Regions from separate parts of the Rhodococcus sp. NPDC127593 genome, predicted to be linked through region 2. Evidence: riboswitches for the same ligand, from Rfam matches in the RefSeq annotation. Region 2 holds a riboswitch; the other holds the start of a gene.
What was found. A riboswitch is a leader RNA that binds a small molecule or an ion and turns the genes downstream of it on or off. The one in region 2 is predicted to bind cyclic di-AMP.

Region 1 (9,296 bases), on a different contig from region 2:
GGACGACAGTTCTTCTGCCGCCGCCGCGTCGTCGGGGTCGAGATCCTCGATCTCGGCCCGCAACGCCGGATCCGAGAGCAGGTCGACGGCCGTGGCGGTCTTCGCGCCGAGCCTCGACAGCAGCGGGTGCGCGGCATCCGGGTGGACGAGGCGCGTCCAGTCGACCCCCAGGACACCGTTGATGTCGTGACCCAGCAACACCGTTCGCGGACCGGTCACCGTGCGGCCGTCGGACAGCGGAACCGGGATCGACGCCAGTTCCTCCGCCGCGAGGGCGTCGACGGCCAGCGGTTCGAGCGCCGCATACAGGCGCTGCCACCAGGACGGTGTCCGTTCGATGCCACTGAGAAGTTCGGTGAGGCGGGCCAGGCCGAGGCGGTGGGCGTCGACGGCGGCCAGCGCGGGCGCCCAGCGCGGCCCGGACAGATCCGGGACGACCAGGCCGTCGACGATTTCGGCGAGGAGTTCGGCGAGTTCGTCGGTGAGACCGGGGACCACGGACGCCCGAGCGGGGGCCTTGTTCGTGCCGTCGACGGTCGGCAGCCAGGGCTGCTCCCGGAGTTCGGCGACGAGATGGTCGCGCAACGCCGAGTCCACCTCGCTGCGTGCGAACGCGGGAACGGGAACCAGCGACAGTCGCTGCTCGGGCGGCACCGCGGCCACGAACTCGGCGTATCCGGACGCCAAGTCGCCGGTCGATGCGCCGGGCAGGATGCGCCTGCGGTCGGGTTGCATGGCGATGTCCGCGACGAGGATCGCGGGTATCGACAGTTCCTCGTCCGACCGTGTGGGGGCGCGCAGGACGTCCTCCGTCACGGGTGAGACGACGCCGTCGCGGACCGGGACGAGCCAGCGTGCGCGCCCGGACTCGTACTGCCACCAGCGGTCGTCGCCGATCGCGACCTCGGTCAACCCGGAATCGAGTGGTCGTTCGCGGCGGCGGAACTGCTTGTCGCCCACGGAGATCGAGACGAGCGCCGGCAGTTCGAGCAGAAGGTCGGGTGCTTCGCGGGCCATGTAGGCGAGCAGCGACTCGCCGTCCACGTCCTCGCGCAGCGTCAACACGACTTCCGACGCCGCGCCTGCGGCCGGGCGGTTCTCCGTCGGCCACGCCAACCGCAGGGCGGGCACGTCCGCTCCCGGGTCCGCACCGTCGAGTTCCCGGAGCTCCGACCTCGTCCGTTCCGCGGAGAACAGCACCGAACCGGACGTCGACCGCAGTTCGATCTCGTCGCTCACCGACAGCACCGCCGTGAAACCGACACCGTAGCGGCCGACGGTCGTCCCGGATTTGTTCGACGCCCGCAACGCGACCAGCGCCTGGACTCCCGGCTCGTCCAGCGGCGTGCCCGTGTTGGACACGCTCAGGACGCGTCCGTCGAGTTGCACGGACAGCTCACCGGGCACTTCGGCGCGGGCGGCGGCGTCGGCCGCGTTCTGCGCCAGCTCGGTGAGGAGCCGGTCGCGGTAGCCGGCGCGGGCCAGATCGGATTCGGCCGCCGCGTCCTCCCGCAGACGGGTCGGGGACGTGCGCCACGCCAGGAGCGTCGAATCCCTCAGGGCGGCGGTGCCGAAAGGATCGGTCAGCTGGTCGATGCGGATTCCTCGGCCTCGGTGACCTCGGCAGCAGCTTCGGGCCCGGTCTCCGTCTCGGCGACGGCCCGCTCGACGACCTCGACGGCACCGTCGTCGTACGCGTCGTATTGCGGCGAACCGGCACCCGTAGGCAGCAGGGTGTCGGAGTGGGCGCCGCATCCGTAGGTGGCGTCGACCACGTGCCCGTCGGCGGCCATCTCGTTGCCGCACACCCCGAACGACGCGTGCAGCGAGCCGGCGAGCGGGAGGTAGAAGCCGCACAGCCCACACGTCGACGGCGCGGCCCTGGCCATCTCGGAATCGGGTCCGAAGTCGCCGTCGTGCCAGCGCTCGGCGGCGTCGATGCGACCTTCGAGGCTCATCACCTGCTTGCGGCCCAGGCCGAGTTCGAGGGCGGCCTCGTCGATCTCGGGGTCACCCGTCGCGACATAGCCGGGGACGAGGCGGGGGTCACCGGCCGGCGGTGCCAGCAGATCGCCCGCGGACAGGTCGCCGGGGCGAATGCGCTGGTCCCACGGAATCCACTCGGGTGCGACCAGCGCATCGGGTCCGGGGAGGAGGGCCAGTTCACTGACGGTGGCATGGTCCGCTTCGGGATCGGCAGCCACCACCACCGCCCATTGCCAGCCCCGGTAGCCCGGAAGGTCCGCAACGAAACGGTGAGTCGCGGCGCACGCGTCGTCGGACGTGACGCCCAGGTAGTCGCCGACTCCCCCTTCCTGCAGTTCGACCACAGCGGTTCGGGCGAGCTCGACGGCGTCGGTCAGTACGGGACGCGCCACTGCGCGCTCGTCGGAAGAAGCAACACTCACACCACCAGTTTGCCGCACCACCGCAAGTGCGTGCCCACCTGGGCTGTCATGCTGGTCCGATGACAGGCCGGAGGCACCTCGTCCCAGCCCTGCTTGCGGTGGCGTGGATGGTCACCGCGTGCTCCCCGCAGAGCCCCGTGGCGGCGGGCGCGTCCGACGCGGACCTTCGCGCGGAGATCCTCCGCACCCTCGACCACGACCCGAATGCGTTCACCCAGGGACTCGAGATCGACGGCACGCAGTTGCTCGAGGGCACCGGCCGCCCCGGCGAATCCTGGGTGCAGGCCACCGACCTCGACGGCGGCACCGTCCGGGTTCGCGCGGAACTGCCGTCGCCCCTGTTCGGCGAGGGCATCACGGTGAGCGGCGACACGGTCTGGCAGCTGACGTGGCGAGACGGGGTCGCCGTTGCCCGGGATCGCGCGACACTCGCCGAACAGCGGCGGGTCCCGTTCGACGGCGAAGGGTGGGGCATCTGCGCGCTGCCCGACGCGCTGGTCACGAGCGACGGATCACCCACACTCACGTTCCGCGACCCGGTCACTTTCGAACCCCGGCGCACCGTGCAGGCGGTGCAGAACGGAAGCCCGCTGGGCCGCCTCAACGAACTCGAATGCGCGGACGACGGCGCGATCTACGCGAACGTCTGGACCACCGACACCCTCGTCCGCATCGATCCCACGGACGGGCGGGTCACCGCGGAGGTCGACGCCTCGGCCCTCCGCGACGCGCTCCCACCCGGCCCGCGGGACGTCGACGTCCTCAACGGCATCGCCCAGATCCCGGGAACGGACCGCTTCCTCGTCACCGGAAAGTACTGGCCGCGCATGTTCGAGGTGCGGTTCGTTCCCTGACAGGCCGATCTGACCAGCATTGGCCGGGGTTGCTGTGGTCGCATGTCTCCCGACTAGGACAGAATTAGGGAGTGACCGGACCGCGCGAACCCCACGAGCCTGACGGCGGTCGGGCTCCTGACGAGAATTCCGGGCCCCCCGTTCATCCCGGCTTCGACAAATACCCGCCGGCCGCACGCTCGGGAGGTCGACGGACACCGCTCCCACCCCTTCATCCGGTCGGCGGCGGGCAGCGTCCCCGTTCCGACGAGGAGCGGGCGGACGCCCCCAAGGCGCCGCCGATGCCTCGCAAACTCACCGTCACCCGGGTCGCGGCGATGCGCAGCCGGGAACTCACCAACAAGGGCATCGCGACGTTCCATCGCGCGGCCAAGGCGGACGGTGCCGACAAGTCGGGGCTCACCGCGCTCACGTACGCGGTGATGGCCAACAACGCGACCGACGCGGCCATCGCCGTCGCCCTGGCGAACACACTGTTCTTCTCGGCCGCGACGGGCGAGGACAAGACGAAGGTCGCGCTGTATCTGCTGATCACCATCGCCCCGTTCGCCGTCATCGCTCCGCTGATCGGTCCGATGCTCGATCGGCTTCAGCACGGCCGTCGCGTCGCACTGGCCACGTCGTTCGGCCTACGGACGATCCTGGCGATCGTTCTCGTCTTCAACTTCGACAGCTGGGTGCTGTATCCGGCCGCGCTCGGAATGATGGTGCTCAGCAAGTCCTTCTCGGTGCTCAAGAGTGCGGTCACACCACGTGTGCTGCCACCGGAGATCGACCTCGTGCGGGTCAACTCCCGGCTCACCGTGTTCGGACTTCTCGGCGGAACCATCGGCGCCGGCGCCCTCGCGGGTGGTCTCGCCATGGCCACCGGGTCCGTCGGCGCACTGTGGCTGGCGGCCGTCATCACCGCCCTCGGCGCGTACCTCAGCATGCGGATCCCGTCGTGGGTCGAGGTCACCGAAGGCGAGGTCCCCGCCACCCTCACGTACCACGGCGACGAACACCCGACCGAGGTCATGGGACGCACCCGCGTGCTGCAGCCCGAGGCCCCCGCGAAATCCGGTAAACGCAGACAACCGCTGGGCCGCGCGGTCATCACCGGGTTGTGGGGAAACAGCACCATCCGCGTGCTGACCGGATTCCTCACGCTGTACATCGCGTTCGTCGCGAAGTCGAGGACCGACCACGAGCCGCTGGTGCAGGCCGCGATGCTCGGCCTGGTCGGCGCCGCCGCCGGCATCGGCAACTTCGCCGGCAACGCCGCGGGCGCCCGGATCAAGCTCGGCCGCCCCGCCCTCATCGTGCTGCGCTGCACGGGTGCCGTGTGGATCATCGCCGTCCTCGCCGCGATCACCGACAACCTGCTGACCGCCGCCCTGGCCACCCTCGTCGCGTCGGCGGCCAGCGCCCTGGCCAAGGTGTCGCTGGACGCGTCGCTGCAGCACGACCTGCCCGAGGAATCGATTGCCTCCGGATTCGGAAGATCGGAGACGGTCCTGCAGCTGAGCTGGGTCGTCGGCGGCGCGCTGGGCGTCCTCCTGCCCACCGAATACTGGATCGGGTTCTCGGTGGTCTCTGCCGTCATGACCATCGGGCTCGTCCAGACCGTCCTCACGTACCGCGGGAGCACCCTCCTGCCCGGGCTCGGCGGAAAACGCCCCGACCTGGCCGAACAAGAAGTGTCCGAGCCTCACTCGACCCACCGGGCCGACCGATCGACAGGAAATGTGAAGTAAGTGAGAATGCAGGCGCGAACCAAGAAGATCCTGGCACTGATTGCTGTGGGCCTGATGGTGGTCCTGGTGGCCTTCGTCGGAGTCCTGTACGCACTCGTCCGCAACTCCTCGCCCCGCCTGCCCGAGATCACCGCCTTCGCGCACAACCGGGCCGAGCAGGTCCCCCCGCTGGCGTACTGCAACCTGTATCTCGAGGACTGCACAACCGGCGACCTCGCCGAACTCGACGTGCCACCCGGCTCCTCGCTGCAGCTGTCGCTGCCGCAGGAGATCGTCGATGCACCGTGGCGCATGCTCGTCGTGTACCAGGACGCGTCGGGTCAGGTCGTCGTCCAGCAACAGGCCCACCGTGCCGGTGAGACCCGCGCCGTGACCGTGCCCTCCTCGGAGGACCTGCAGCTGGCCGGCGTCGAGATCCAGCTACCCTCCGCCGTCGTCGACGAGCAGGGGCTCACGCAGGCCCGGGCGGCCTGGTCGATCAAGACCGCCTAGAACGACACACGAAGAAGGCCCCTGCGCCGAAGCGCAGGGGCCTTCTCGTCGTTCGTCGGATCAGCTGTCGAGCTCGCGCGCGACGGCCCGGACCACCTCGGAGATGCGCTGGGCGGTCTTGCGGTCCGGGTACTTACCCTTACGCAGGTCGGGCTGAACCTTCGCCTCGAGCAGCGTGATCATGTCCTCGACCATGCCGTGGAGTTCGTCCGGCGTGTGCTTCTTGGCGGATGGCTCCTTGCGCGCGGCGTTCTGACGCAGCGACGGCGCCGGGTCGAGCACCTTCAGGCTCAGCGCCTGGGGTCCACGTCGACCGGCGGCCATACCGAACTCGACACGCTGGCCGGCCTTGAGGCCCTCGACGCCCTCGGGAAGAGCGGACGAACGCACATAGACGTCCTCCCCCTCCTCCTGCGACAGAAAGCCGAAGCCCTTTTCGACGTCGTACCACTTCACCTTGCCGGTCGGCACCGCGTTCACCCGCTCATCACTTGGAGTGCAGTTGGTTGCACTTGGTATGCAAAACAGCGCGCCCCACCTCTGGTGCGGGACGCGCAGTGCCCACAGTCTACCTTGGGCGCACCCCCTCCGGCATCCGGGTTTCCAGGCACTATCGTTGCTGGTGTGGCCCACGAATCGACTCCTTCGAGCACTCCTCACACACCCCGGAGGGGCGACGGACTGCTGCGTGTCGCACTCGCCCTCTTCGCGATCGGCTTCGTGGCGATCGTGGCGATTTTCCTGACCCCGGTGCTCTCCGATTCCGACCCGGGTCTCGTTCTCTATCTCATCGCCCTCGCGTGCCCGATCGGATTCCTCCTCGGAATCGTCGCGGCACTGAGGCAGGGCAGACGCGCGCGCTGACACACCCGACCACCGACCGATGGGACGATCATGAGAATTCTGCTCAACATCATCTGGCTGATCTTCGGCGGTCTGTGGCTGGCGCTGGGGTATTTCGTCGCCGGAATCCTCTGCTGCATCCTGATCATCACGATCCCGTTCGGCATCGCGTCGTTCCGGGTGGGCGTCTACGCGCTGTGGCCGTTCGGGAAGACCGTGGTCGACAAGCCGACGGCCGGTGTGGCCTCGCTGATCGGCAATGTCATCTGGTTCATCATCGCTGGTCTGTGGCTCGCGATCGGGCACGTCGTCACGGCAATCGCCATGGCGATCACGATCATCGGGATCCCGCTGGCGGTCGCGAATCTCAAGATGATTCCCATCTCGCTCATGCCGCTCGGCAAGGACATCGTCGACGCGCCCCAGTGATGTGAGCTTCCTCACATAACGACCCGGTAACGGAAGGGCAACAGCTCGGCGATGGACACGTCTCGTCGCCACTAGCTGGGAAGAGTCTCTGCGCGCCCAATGAGGCCCCGCAACAGGCGAAGACACTCCGCGTTATCAAATGGTGACACTGAGGCCTCGGCCCGTTACCGTCGTCACCGGCCGAGGAAACATCGGCCACGTCCGGCCCGCCGCGCCAAACCTCGTCCCGCGGGTACCGGAGTCCCGACGAAGCATTCCAGGGACGAGGACGGGGGACCCAAAGTCCTCCAGGGAACGCAAGTTCTCAGACGGACACCGGTCCGAATGTGCCTCGCACACTCGGATCTTGGGGTGAAGCCAGACCCTCTCCAGCCAGGAGAGGCGAGGCCGGGCGACCTCTCAGCCCGAACCCGACAGCTGACCTCGCAGGCGCGTGTGGAGAGGATCTCGACCACTATGAGCGGACGCCATCGCAAGCCCACCACCACCGGCCGCACCGTCGCCAAGGTCGCCGTCACCGGCGCCATCATGGGCGTCGCCGGCGCAGCCTTCTCGGGCACCGCGAACGCGGCACCCGACTCCGACTGGGACCGCCTCGCGCAGTGCGAGTCCGGCGGCAACTGGGGCATCAACACCGGAAACGGCTTCCAGGGCGGACTCCAGTTCTCCCCGAGCACCTGGAACGCACACGGTGGAACCCAGTACGCCGCCACCGCCAACCAGGCCTCGCGCGAACAGCAGATCGTCGTCGCCGAGAAGGTCCTCGACTCCCAGGGCTGGGGCGCATGGCCGTCCTGCTCCTCGAGCCTCGGCCTGAGCAGCGCACCCACCCAGCGCAACGCCCCCGCAACCGTGCCCGAGGCCCCCGTGGCGCCGGCACTCCCCGACCTCACGGGCGGCGTCCCCAGCACCAACGGCACCTCGCAGTACGCCGGCGCCGTCGACAACGCGATCGAGGCCGTCAAGGCTCAGGGCATCGAGATCGATCCCCAGATCCTGCAGCTCATCGACGCGAACAAGGGACTGCTCCCGCAGTAACCCGGTAGCTCATACAAGAGGGGCCCTGCACCGATCCGGTGCAGGGCCCCTCTTGTGTCGTCGGGTCAGCGGTTGATCACGGTGTGCGGATGCGCGTACGGCAGCGACTCCGCCGGCAGCGGGAACTCGGTGTCCTCGCCGAACGGGGACAATCCGCCCGCACGGCTCGACGACAGTTCGGTCACGGCGTTATCTCCATCGGCGGTTTCGGGCCACCCGGGATCTACGTACTGCTTCTTCGAATTGTTAGCCACGGTGCCATTTTGACAGGAGCATTCGGCGACGTACAGCCCAGGTCTCTAATCTGATAGTCGATGACCGACACCGACGACACCACCGCGAGCACCAACGGCACCGCAGCCTCGTCCCGCGGCGCCGCGACTCTCGCGGACTGGCTGGCCGCGCGCAGCGACGCCGAACTGACGGATCTGCTCCGCAAGCGCCCCGACCTGGCGGTCCCACCGCCTGCCACGATCGTCGTTCTCGCCGGTCGCGCCGAACAGCGGGCGTCGGTCGCCCGCGCGGCCGACAACCTGACGTCGCTGGACTTCGGCATCCTCGAACTCCTGGCGCTCGAGAGAGCCGACGAGGTCGCCGTGCCACGGGCCACCCTGCAGGACGCGGTGGGGTCGCGGGCGACGAAGAAGACCGTCGACGCCACGCTGGACGGCCTGCGGTCCGTGGGGATCGTCTGGGGTGACAAGACGTCGCTGCGCATCGTTCCCGCTGTCGTGGCCACCATCCCGTGGCGGGTCGGACGCAGCGCCGAGCCCGTCGAGACGCTCGACGAACCCGGGATCACGGCTGCGCTGGCCGGACTGCAGACCGTCGAGCGCGACATTCTCGAGACCCTGTCGAAATCGAGTTCGATCGGACGGACCCGGGACGCGGCCCCCGGAACACCCCCCGACCGTCCGGTGCAGCGACTCCTCGCTGCCGGGCTGCTGCGGTGGATCGACGACGAAACCGTCGAACTGCCCTATCAGGTGCGGCAGGTCCTGCGCGGAGAGGCCGTCTTCGACCCCACCTCGCTGGCCGCTCCCACCGTGACCGGCCGCAAACACAAGCCGGCCGACATCAATGCCGCCGCGGCAGGTGAGGCGCTCGAACTGGTTCGCCACTGCGAGGACGTCGTCAAGGCTCTCGGCGAGGTCCCGGCGCCCGCTCTGCGGGCGGGTGGTCTCGGTGTCCGCGAACTGCGGCGGATCGCCAAGACGTCCGGCATCGACGAGAACCGGCTGAGCCTGCTCGTCGAGCTGCTCTCCGCTGCGGGACTGATCGCGAGTGGCACCCCGGACCCGGCCCCGACGTCCGACAGCGGGGAGAGCTACTGGGCACCGACCACCGCGGTCGACCCCTGGCTCACAGCGCCGGTCGCCCGGCGGTGGCACGCTCTGGCCGCGGCGTGGCTGGAACTGCCCCGCATGTCATGGTTCATCGGCATGCGCGACGCCAACGACAAACCGGTCGCCGCCCTGTCCGAGGAAGTGCGCGCG
Region 2 (9,296 bases):
CCTGGACGAGTTGACGACGTCGACCACGTCGACCGTGCACGTCGTAGCGGACGGGGCGGTGACCACCCGTCGACTCGACCCTCGCGACATCGGGATCGCACGGGTGTCGCTCGACGAACTGCGCGGCGGCGACGCCGACGTGAACGCGGCGGTGGCGCGGCGACTCCTCGCCGGTGAGACCGGACCGGTACGCGACGCGGTTCTGCTCAACGCCGCGGCGGCGATCGCGGCGTTCCGGGGACTCGGCGGCCGCACGCTCGAAGACGCGCTGTCGGACGGATTCTCGACGGCGGCGCAGTCGATCGACAATGGAGCGGCCGCGACGCTGCTCGCACGGTGGGCCGAACTCACGTCGGGTCTGGCCACCAGCAAATAGCCGGCGAGCTATTCGCCGATCGAGAAACCCGCTTCGACGTCGGCGCTGGAATAGGACTGGAACGCGATGTGCGTCGCCGTCCGGGAGACGCCGTCCACCTTGTTGATTCCCTCGGTGACGACCTCCGCGATCTTCGCGTGGTCCCGGACCCGCACGATCGCGATCAGGTCGACGTCGCCTGCGCAGGAATAGACCTTGTCGACGCCCTCGATGTCGGCGACGGCCTGAGCGGTCTCCGGGATGCGGTGGGCTTCGGCGTGGATCAGGACGATGGCGTTGATCATGATCGCCAGCCTAAGCGGTGGTCGGCGGAACCCGGCGCGGGTGGTCGGGTCTCTGCGTCCCGTGTCGACGCGCTCCCCGCTCGCGCAAGTGCGCACCACTCGGACCAGGATCCGGCGCCCCGTGCGGGCTCGCACCAGCCCGAGGAGGCGCTGACGATGCGGATGTCCTCCTGGTCGAGCCAGCGCGCCAGCAGTCCGGCCTCCTCGGGGGACGCGCCGCGAAGGGGAGTTGCGTCGGGAACGACGGTTTCGGCGGTGAGGACGAGCGCATCGACCACCGGCATCGGATGGATTCCGCGCCGGGCGCAACCCGCGGACGCGAGTCGCCCGGAACGGATCACCGCGAACTCCCAGCCGCCGGTCGGGGCCGGGCGAGCGGCCACGAGCTGATCGAGGGCGGTGAGGGCGGCCAGGCGCTGCATCCTGCGTAACGCGAGCACGACCTCCGCTGTGCGATCACGCAGGCGTGCGGCGTTCTCGAACAACTCGCCGGCGGCCAGCTCCTCCACCCGTGAACGCATGCGGCGCAGCGGAGCGTCGTCCAGGCCGCGCAGGAACTGGCGGAAGAGCTCCGGCCCGGGACGGTAAGCCCCCTCCGTGTCGCGGCCGTGGAGGGACGCCGGGCAGCGTCCGAGCTCGCGGAGCGGGCACTGTGCACCGTGCTCCCTTCCCTTCGGGATGCGGCTCGTGCAGGTGCGGAGAATGCAGTACTCGGCGAGGACGTCGGCGACGTCGACGGCGGTCGAGCGGGACCGGAACGGACCGAGCGAGTCGGCGGTCGGGGTCCGCACCACCGACAGCCGGGGGAAGGCCTCCGCGGTGAGCGTGATCCACCAGCCGCGTTTCGGGTACTTGGACCTCCGGTTGTACGGCGGCGTGTGGGCGGCGAGCAGCCGGAGCTCGCGCACGCCGGCCTCGAGCGCGTGCGCGCACTCGACGTGGTCGATCCGGGTGGTCAACGCCACCATTTCCTTCATCCGGCCACGCGTCTCGGAGCCGGTGAAGTAGTTGCGCACCCGCCGGCGCAGATCGGTCGCCGTGCCCACGTAGAGGACCTCGTCGGACGGTCCGCGGAACAGGTAGACGCCGGGAGCGTGGGGGAGATGGCCGGCGAGCGCGCGTTTCGCCCGCTGGTGGGAAGAGACGTCGGGAAGGTAGTCGACGAGCTCGGTGAGACTGTGCACTCCCTGATTGCCGACTCTCGCGATGAGGGCGTGCAGGACGTCGACGGTGGCACGGGCGTCGTCGAGTGCCCGGTGGGTCGGAGTGGTGCCGACGTCGAACAGCCGGGCCAGCGACGACAGCTTGACCGACGGCGCTTCGTCGCGGCTGAGGACGCGCCGGGCCAGTTTGACGGTGCAGAGCACGGTGAACTTGGGCCAGGGGGTGTCGGTGGCGGACGCCGCGGCCTTGAGGAAGCCCGTGTCGAACGGGGCGTTGTGCGCGACCAGCACCGCCCCGCGTGCGAACTCCAGGAACGCCGGCAGCACTCGCTCGATCCGCGGGGCATCGATCACCATGGCGGTGGTGATGCCCGTGATCTCGACGATGTGCGGCGGGATGGACCGTCCCGGGTCGACGAGAGTGGCCATTTCGGCGATCACCTCGCCGCCGCGGATCTTCACGGCACCGATCTCGGTGATGGCGTCCTCGCCCGGCCGCGCGCCGGTGGTCTCGAGATCGACCACCACGAACGTGGTGTCCCGCAGTGGGGTGTCGAGCTCGTCGAATCTCAGCTGTTCGGGCACACCGGGGACACTCACGGCTCAGAGCGTATGGACGGGCACCGACAGAACCGCCCGGGGAGGCCGGAGAGACGAGGATCACACTGTCGCTCGCGGGCGGCGGTCGCGGGGGGTGTGAGGGTCGGGCACGCGACCGTGAACGAGGGGTTCGTGCGGGGCGGGGACCGGTGTCGGCGGGTCCGGCGCGTGCCACTGGTTCGGTCCGCGGCACCCCCGTTGAACAGCAGGAACGCGGTGCGAGAAGAAATCGGGGAGTTGCGAGGCTTCGCGAAATGCCCACTCCCGCTGTCGAAAAGAGATCGGAAACAAACCGCCTGTTATCCAGTTGTTACCGAATGCGGGTATCGCGCGCCCGGAAGCCCGGAATCGGCCCAAACGGACACTTTCCGCGTGTTCCGGTCGACATCGGGGTATTCCATTTCGTAACCTTCCTGAGACCTAGCGGAGTCTCGCAGCCCCAACACCGGGGCAGCATCGCTAGTCACCGCCTAATCGGCCACTCGCGAGAGCGGTCGTACCGGGAACCCAAGTTTCTACTGGGGTGAATCCCGCCGGGACGTCCTCACGCACCGGTGGGTAGGGCTGATCTTCCCAGCCCGAACCCGTCAGCTAACTCGGTCGGCGGATGAATGGAAGAAACGGAGTACCCCTTTCGTGGCGTCACAAGTTTCCAAGCGGAATGTGCGACGGGCAGTCGTCGCCGGCGCGCTCGCACTCGGAGCGCTCACCGCTACCGCGGCCCCCGCGGCCGCAGATCCCGTCACCATCCCCGGAGTCGGAACCTTCGAGATCCCGGGTGTCGTCATCCCGCAGATCCCCGGTGTCCCGAACCTGCCCGCGCCCCCGGCGCCCGCCAGCAGTGCAGGTGACAAGGCCGTTCAGGCCGCTCAGACCAAGCTCGGCTCGCCGTACGTCTACGGCGCCGCCGGCCCCAACTCGTTCGACTGCTCCGGTCTGGTGCAGTGGGCGTTCAAGCAGGCCGGACTGAACCTGCCGCGCACCAGCTACGCGCAGGCGGCGGCAGGCACGCCCGTGTCGCAGTCCGATCTCCGCCCCGGCGACGTGATCTCCTTCTACGGCGGATCGCACTCGGGCATCTACGCCGGCAACGGCAACGTGATCCACGCCTCCACCGAGGGTCAGCCCGTCAAGTTGGCGCCCATCGCGTCCATGCCTTTCGACGGCGCACGCCGCTACTGATCCACGCACGAGGCGAGGCATCCACCGAGTCGAGGGCGGGGATGCACGGGGTAGCTTCGTAGGATCTCGCACGACCACCGAGGGTGGGTTCGAATTCCGATTCGAACCCACCCTCGATGTCGTTGCGCCCCAGGCAGACAGCGTGTCGTTCACCCGCCGGGTGGTCCCCGCCACCCCGTTCGTGACATGGGTGGACACCAACGTATGCCATTCCGTAACCTATCCGAGACCTTGCGAAGTCTTGTCGCGCCAACCGGGCGGCAACGCGGGGTCACCACCTCTTCGGCACTCCACGGTCGCATCGGCCGAGGAAATCCCTGAGCCGCACCGGACACCCGACTCGGCTGGTGGAGATCGACGATCGGAGAACCGCATTTCCGTGGCCTCACACAAGATGAAGCGCTCCCTGGGCAGCGTGCTGACAGCCGGCGTGCTGTCGGTGGCGCTCGTGTCGCTGCCGGCGATCCAGGCGGGTGCAGACCCGGTCACCACCAACCCGACCGATGCGCTGACGAAGCTCGGTGACCTGTCGCGGCAGTCCGAGCAGACGTCGGAGGCACTCCACAACGCGCAGATCGATCTCGAGACCAAGCAGTCGGCGCAACGCGACGCCGACGCCACGCTCGCGGCAGACCAGGGTGTGCTCGACGCCGCCAACGCGCGCGTCGCCGTCTTCGAGCCCGTGGTGAACAAGCTCGCCACCGCCAACTACCAGGGCGCACGGACCAATCGCCTGTTCGCCGTGATGGTGAGCGATTCGCCGCAGCAACTCCTGGACCAGATGTCCGCTCTGGACGCCATCTCCAACGACACCGCCAACCAGGTCGCGCAATTCCAGTCGGCAACGTCGGAAGCCACGAAGGCGGCCGAGGCGTCGAAGCAGTCCGCTGATTCCGCGCGGTCCGCGACCGAGCAGGCCAAAGCGGTGAGCGACGATCTGCAACGCAAACAGAGCGACCTGCAGGCGCAGATCGCCGACGTGATCAAGGCATTCGGAGATCTCACCGGCGCCGAACGCGACCAACTGGCGGGGACGCCCTTCCCGCCCGGCTTCGACCCGAACACGATCCTTGCGCATCTCACCCCCGGCTCGGGTACGAGCGCGCTGCAGGCAGGCATGACCCGCATCGGCGACCCGTACGTGTGGGGCGCCACCGGTCCGGACGAATTCGACTGCTCGGGACTCGTCGTGTGGGCGTACAAGCAGATCGGCAAGACGCTGCCGAGGTCCAGTCAGGCGCAGGCCAGCGGCGGCACCCCGGTGTCCCGCGACGCCCTGCAGCCCGGTGACGTCGTCCTCTTCTACAACGACGCGTCCCACGTCGGTCTGTACGCCGGAAACGGCAACATTCTCCACGCCTCGACGTTCGGTGTTCCGGTGAAGATCGAGTCGATGGCGAAGTTCCCCTTCTACGGGGCGCGCCGCTACTGACGGCGACCGTCCGACGGCGGCGCCCGGGCGTGCTCATACACTCACCGGCGTGCCCGCTTCAGACCCGTCTCCCGCAACGGATCCGACCTCGCGCCGTCAGGCGCGCCCGTGGGAGCTGGCCGCACTGGCCGGACTCGTCCTCGCCGTGGTCGTCGTACTCGCACTGACCGGGTTCTCCCGGACCGAGCGGGGCGCCGACGGAGCCGTCGGCACCGCGCAGGCCGACGCCGAGGCGCGGGCGGCAGCCGTCCAGACGCTCCTCGACACCTGGGCGTCGGCCGTTCGGGCGAACGACGCTGCCCAGCTGTCCGGCCTGATGGATCAGGCGGCGGCACCGGGATTCCTGGCCGCCGAGATGCGGCGGGCGGGCAACGTTGCCGGTGTGGAGTTCTCGGACTGGGGCTACGAGATCGCCGACGGCGCAGAGACGGCGGTGCCGTCGAGTCTCGTCGACGCGCTCGGGGCCGACGAGGTGTGGGCGCCCGCCGTTCAGCTCCGCTACGCGATCGCGGACGAGAATCCCACCCGCAAGCCGGTGGCTCTCGTCGTCGCCCGGCGCGGCGACCGCTGGGCACTGGTCAGCGACAACGCCACCGTGGACGGCGAGCGACGGACCTGGCGCGGACCGTGGGATTTCGGACCCGTCGTGTCGCGCCGCGTCGACACCGGTGACGGGACATCGGTGGTGCTCGGACATCCCGAGAACGCCACCATGGTCGACCGGCTGGCGGACGAAATCCCCGCCGCCGTCGTCAACGCCACCCAGCTGTGGGGTTCGGACTGGGCGGGCCGCGCGCTCGTGTGGGTCGCGGGATCGCAGGACGAGTTCACGGCGCTCGTCGGCCCGAATCACGACGGACGCGACATCGCCGCCGTCGCCATCTCGGACGCCGTCGACCCCGAGGCCGCCACGGTCACCGGGCAGCGGATCGTGTTCAGCCCGGCGTCGGCGGACCGGCTGACCGAGGTCACCCGGCGGGCGATCCTGCGGCACGAGCTGATCCACGTGGCGGCGCGCGCCGAGACGGTGGACCGCTCACCGATGTGGGTGCTGGAGGGCTACGCGGAGTACGCGGCCTATCGGGGTACCGGCGAGGCCGGACGGCAGATCGCGCCGGCACTGACCGCGCAGGTGGGCGCCGAGGGTCCGCCGACCGAGTTCCCCGAGGACACCGACTTCTCCGGATACGGCGAACGCGGCTCGGTCGCCTACGAGACGGCGTGGTCGATCAACGCGTTCGTCGCGGAGCAGTACGGCGAATCGAGGCTGACGGAGCTGTACCGGACGCTGGCCGTGGGGGACGCAGACCCGGAGACGGTCGACGGACGGCTGTCCGACGTTCTCGGCGTCGACGCCGATCAGTTCCGGGACCGCTGGACCGACTGGGTGGGCGCTCACCTGGGATGACCCTGCGTCGGTTGCCGCACGGCCCACCGCCTACGGTGATCACATGCGCCGAACCCTGTTGGTGACGAACGATTTTCCGCCGCGACCAGGCGGAATTCAGTCGTACCTGCACACCTTCGCCAAGCACCTGCCCGCCGACGACCTGGTCGTCTACGCTCCGCGCTGGCGCGGCGACTCGCACATCAAGTTCGATGCGCGGCAACCATTTCAGGTCGTCCGGCACCCCACCACCTTGATGGTGCCCACACCGTTCGTCGCGCGCCGCGCCGCCAAGTTACTCGCCGAACACGACTGTACGGGCGTCTGGTTCGGCGCAGCCGCCCCGCTCGCGCTGCTGAGTTCGACGCTGCGCCGCGCCGGGGCGGAACGAGTGGTCGCGAGTACCCACGGGCACGAGGTCGGCTGGTCGATGCTCCCCGCGGCCCGCCAGGCCCTCGGACGGATCGGCGACCGGACCGACGTCGTCACGTATGTCAGCCGGTACACGAGGGGCCGATTCGCGTCCGCGTTCGGCGCGAGTGCCGCGCTCGAACACCTGCCGCCCGGAGTCGACACCGACCTGTTCACCCCGGACAGCGGGGCGCGGGCCGAACTGCGGTCGCGCTACGGGCTGGGGGAGCGGCCGACGGTCCTGTGCCTGTCCCGTCTCGTGCCGCGCAAGGGCCAGGACATCCTCATCAAGGCGCTCCCGGGCATCCGCGAGCACATCGACGGTGCCGTGCTCGTGATCGTCGGCGGCGGACCCTACGAGGACCGACTGCGCGCGCTCGCGCTCTCGGTGGGGGTGGAGGACCACGTCGTGTTCACCGGCACGGTGCCGTCCGCGGAGCTGGCGGCCCACCACACGATCGCCGACGTGTTCGCGATGCCGTGCCGCACGAGGGGCGCGGGACTGGACGTCGAGGGACTCGGCATCGTCTTCCTCGAGGCGTCGGCCACCGGTGTGCCGGTCATCGCAGGACAGTCCGGTGGCGCCCCGGAAACGGTGCGGCAGAACGAAACCGGGATGGTCGTGGACGGCACGTCGGTGGCCGAGGTGGCGCGTTCGGTGATCTCGGTGCTGTCGGATCGCGACCGCGCGGCCGCGATGGGTGCGGCCGGCCGCAGATGGGTCAAGACGGAATGGCGATGGGACGTGCTCGCCGCCAAGCTCCAGGCGCTGCTTGCGTGACCGCCCGTGAGTACTTCTTAACCGCGGGCGGTTAAGAAGTACTCACGGGCCGAAGGCATTACTTCGCGTAGATGGCGGCGATGTCGTCGGCGAAGCTGTCGTGCACCACGTTGCGCTTGAGCTTCATCGTCGGCGTGAGCTCGCCGGTCTCCTCCGTGAAGTCGACGGGCAGGACCCGGAACTTCTTGATGGCCTCCGCGTGCGACACGAGCTTGTTGGCCTCCGCGACGGCCTCGTCGATCTCGGCCGCGAGGTCGGCGTCGGTGAGCAGATCCGCGACCGTCGTCCCTGCGGGCTTGCCGTTGCGCTCGTTCCACGCGGGCAGTGCGTCGGCGTCGATGGTGATGAGCGCGCCGATGAACGGCTGCTGGTCTCCGACGACGATGGCCTGGCTGATCAGCGGGTGCGCACGCAGGTGATCCTCGAGCTGGGCGGGGGAGACGTTCTTGCCGCCCGCTGTGACGATGATCTCCTTCTTGCGGCCGGTGATGGTGATGTAGCCGTCCGCGTCGACCGATCCGAGGTCGCCGGTGTGGAACCAGCCGTTCTCGATCGCGTCGGCGGTCGCGGTCTCGTTGAGCCAGTAGCCGCTGAAGACGACCGGCCCCGACAGCAGGATCTCGCCGTCGTCGGCGATGCGAACGGAATTGCCCGCCAACGGCTTGCCGACCGAGCCGACCTTCTGCTCGCCGATCGTGTTGACCGCGAACGCCGCGGACGTCTCGGTGAGGCCGTAGCCCTCGTAGATGGTGATGCCGATGCCGCGGAAGAAGTGGCCGAGGCGGGCACCGAGCGGGGCGCCACCCGAGATCGCCAGTTGGCACTTACCGCCGAGCGCCGACCGCAGCTTCGAGAACACCAACTTGTCGAACAGCGCGTGCTTGGCCTTGAGGACGAGACCCGGCCCGCCCTTGTCCTGAGCCTCGCTCCAGGCGATGGCCGTCTCGGCGGCGGCGTCGAAGATCTTGCCCTTGCCCTCTCCGTGGGCCTTGGCACGGGCGCTGTTGTACACCTTCTCGAACACCCGCGGAACGGACAGGATGAAGTCGGGGCGGAATTCGCCGAACGTGGGGACGAGGTTCGGGATGTCGCTGGTGTGTCCGAGAGCGGCGCCGGCGTCGAACGACGCGATGCTGACGGCGCGCGCCAGGACGTGCGCCATCGGCAGGAACATGAGGGTGCTGACGCCGGGCGTCTTCAGCAGGGTGCCGAGGCTGGAATCGAGGATGCCCTTGGACTCGGCGATGAGGTTGGAATGGGTGAGCTGGCAGCCCTTGGGCCTGCCGGTGGTGCCGGAGGTGTAGATGAGGGTGGCCGGGTCGCTCGACTTCAGCGCGGCAACGCGGGCCCGGACTTCGGAGTCGGGAACGTCGGTGCCCAGTTCGGTCAGTTCCTCGACGACGCCACGGCGGCCGTCCGACGCCTCGATCTGGTAGACGCCGCGGAGCGCGGTCGCGTCGGCGACGACGGCCTTCACGGTGGCCGCGTGCGTCGCGTTCTCGACGACGAGATCGATCGCGGCGGAGTCTTCGAGAATCCACCGGACCTGCTCGGCGGAGGACGTCTCGTAGATCGGGACGGTGACGCCGCCTGCCGCCCAGATCGCGAAGTCGACGAGGGGCCACTCGTACCGGGTGGCCGACATCAGTGCCACCCGGTCGCCCTGCTGGACGCCGAGGG

Region 1: linked by a shared signal. The riboswitch ahead of ACFVJ3_RS35250 (transglycosylase family protein) and the one ahead of ACFVJ3_RS14040 (NlpC/P60 family protein) in region 2 are both predicted to bind cyclic di-AMP.

Annotation. Positions count from the first base shown of each region.
Region 1 is NZ_JBHXWI010000048.1:17,576-26,871, forward strand. Features, by position in the region: gene ACFVJ3_RS35210 (ATP-binding protein) at 1-1,407, opposite strand, end outside; gene ACFVJ3_RS35215 (DUF3027 domain-containing protein) at 1,584-2,429, opposite strand; gene ACFVJ3_RS35220 (glutaminyl-peptide cyclotransferase) at 2,468-3,262, shown strand; gene ACFVJ3_RS35225 (MFS transporter) at 3,334-4,998, shown strand; gene ACFVJ3_RS35230 (DUF2771 domain-containing protein) at 5,005-5,490, shown strand; gene ACFVJ3_RS35235 (cold-shock protein) at 5,551-5,961, opposite strand; gene ACFVJ3_RS35240 (hypothetical protein) at 6,115-6,354, shown strand; gene ACFVJ3_RS35245 (YccF domain-containing protein) at 6,385-6,762, shown strand; cyclic di-AMP (ydaO/yuaA leader) riboswitch at 6,997-7,210, shown strand; gene ACFVJ3_RS35250 (transglycosylase family protein) at 7,219-7,800, shown strand; gene ACFVJ3_RS35255 (hypothetical protein) at 7,866-8,054, opposite strand; gene ACFVJ3_RS35260 (helicase-associated domain-containing protein) at 8,115-9,296, shown strand, end outside.
Region 2 is NZ_JBHXWI010000012.1:194,286-203,581, reverse strand. Features, by position in the region: gene trpD (anthranilate phosphoribosyltransferase) at 1-376, shown strand, start outside; gene ACFVJ3_RS14050 (Lrp/AsnC family transcriptional regulator) at 385-660, opposite strand; gene ACFVJ3_RS14045 (DEDD exonuclease domain-containing protein) at 657-2,423, opposite strand; cyclic di-AMP (ydaO/yuaA leader) riboswitch at 2,881-3,045, shown strand; gene ACFVJ3_RS14040 (NlpC/P60 family protein) at 3,060-3,605, shown strand; gene ACFVJ3_RS14035 (NlpC/P60 family protein) at 3,985-5,037, shown strand; gene ACFVJ3_RS14030 (hypothetical protein) at 5,087-6,445, shown strand; gene ACFVJ3_RS14025 (glycosyltransferase family 4 protein) at 6,489-7,616, shown strand; gene ACFVJ3_RS14020 (AMP-dependent synthetase/ligase) at 7,675-9,296, opposite strand, start outside.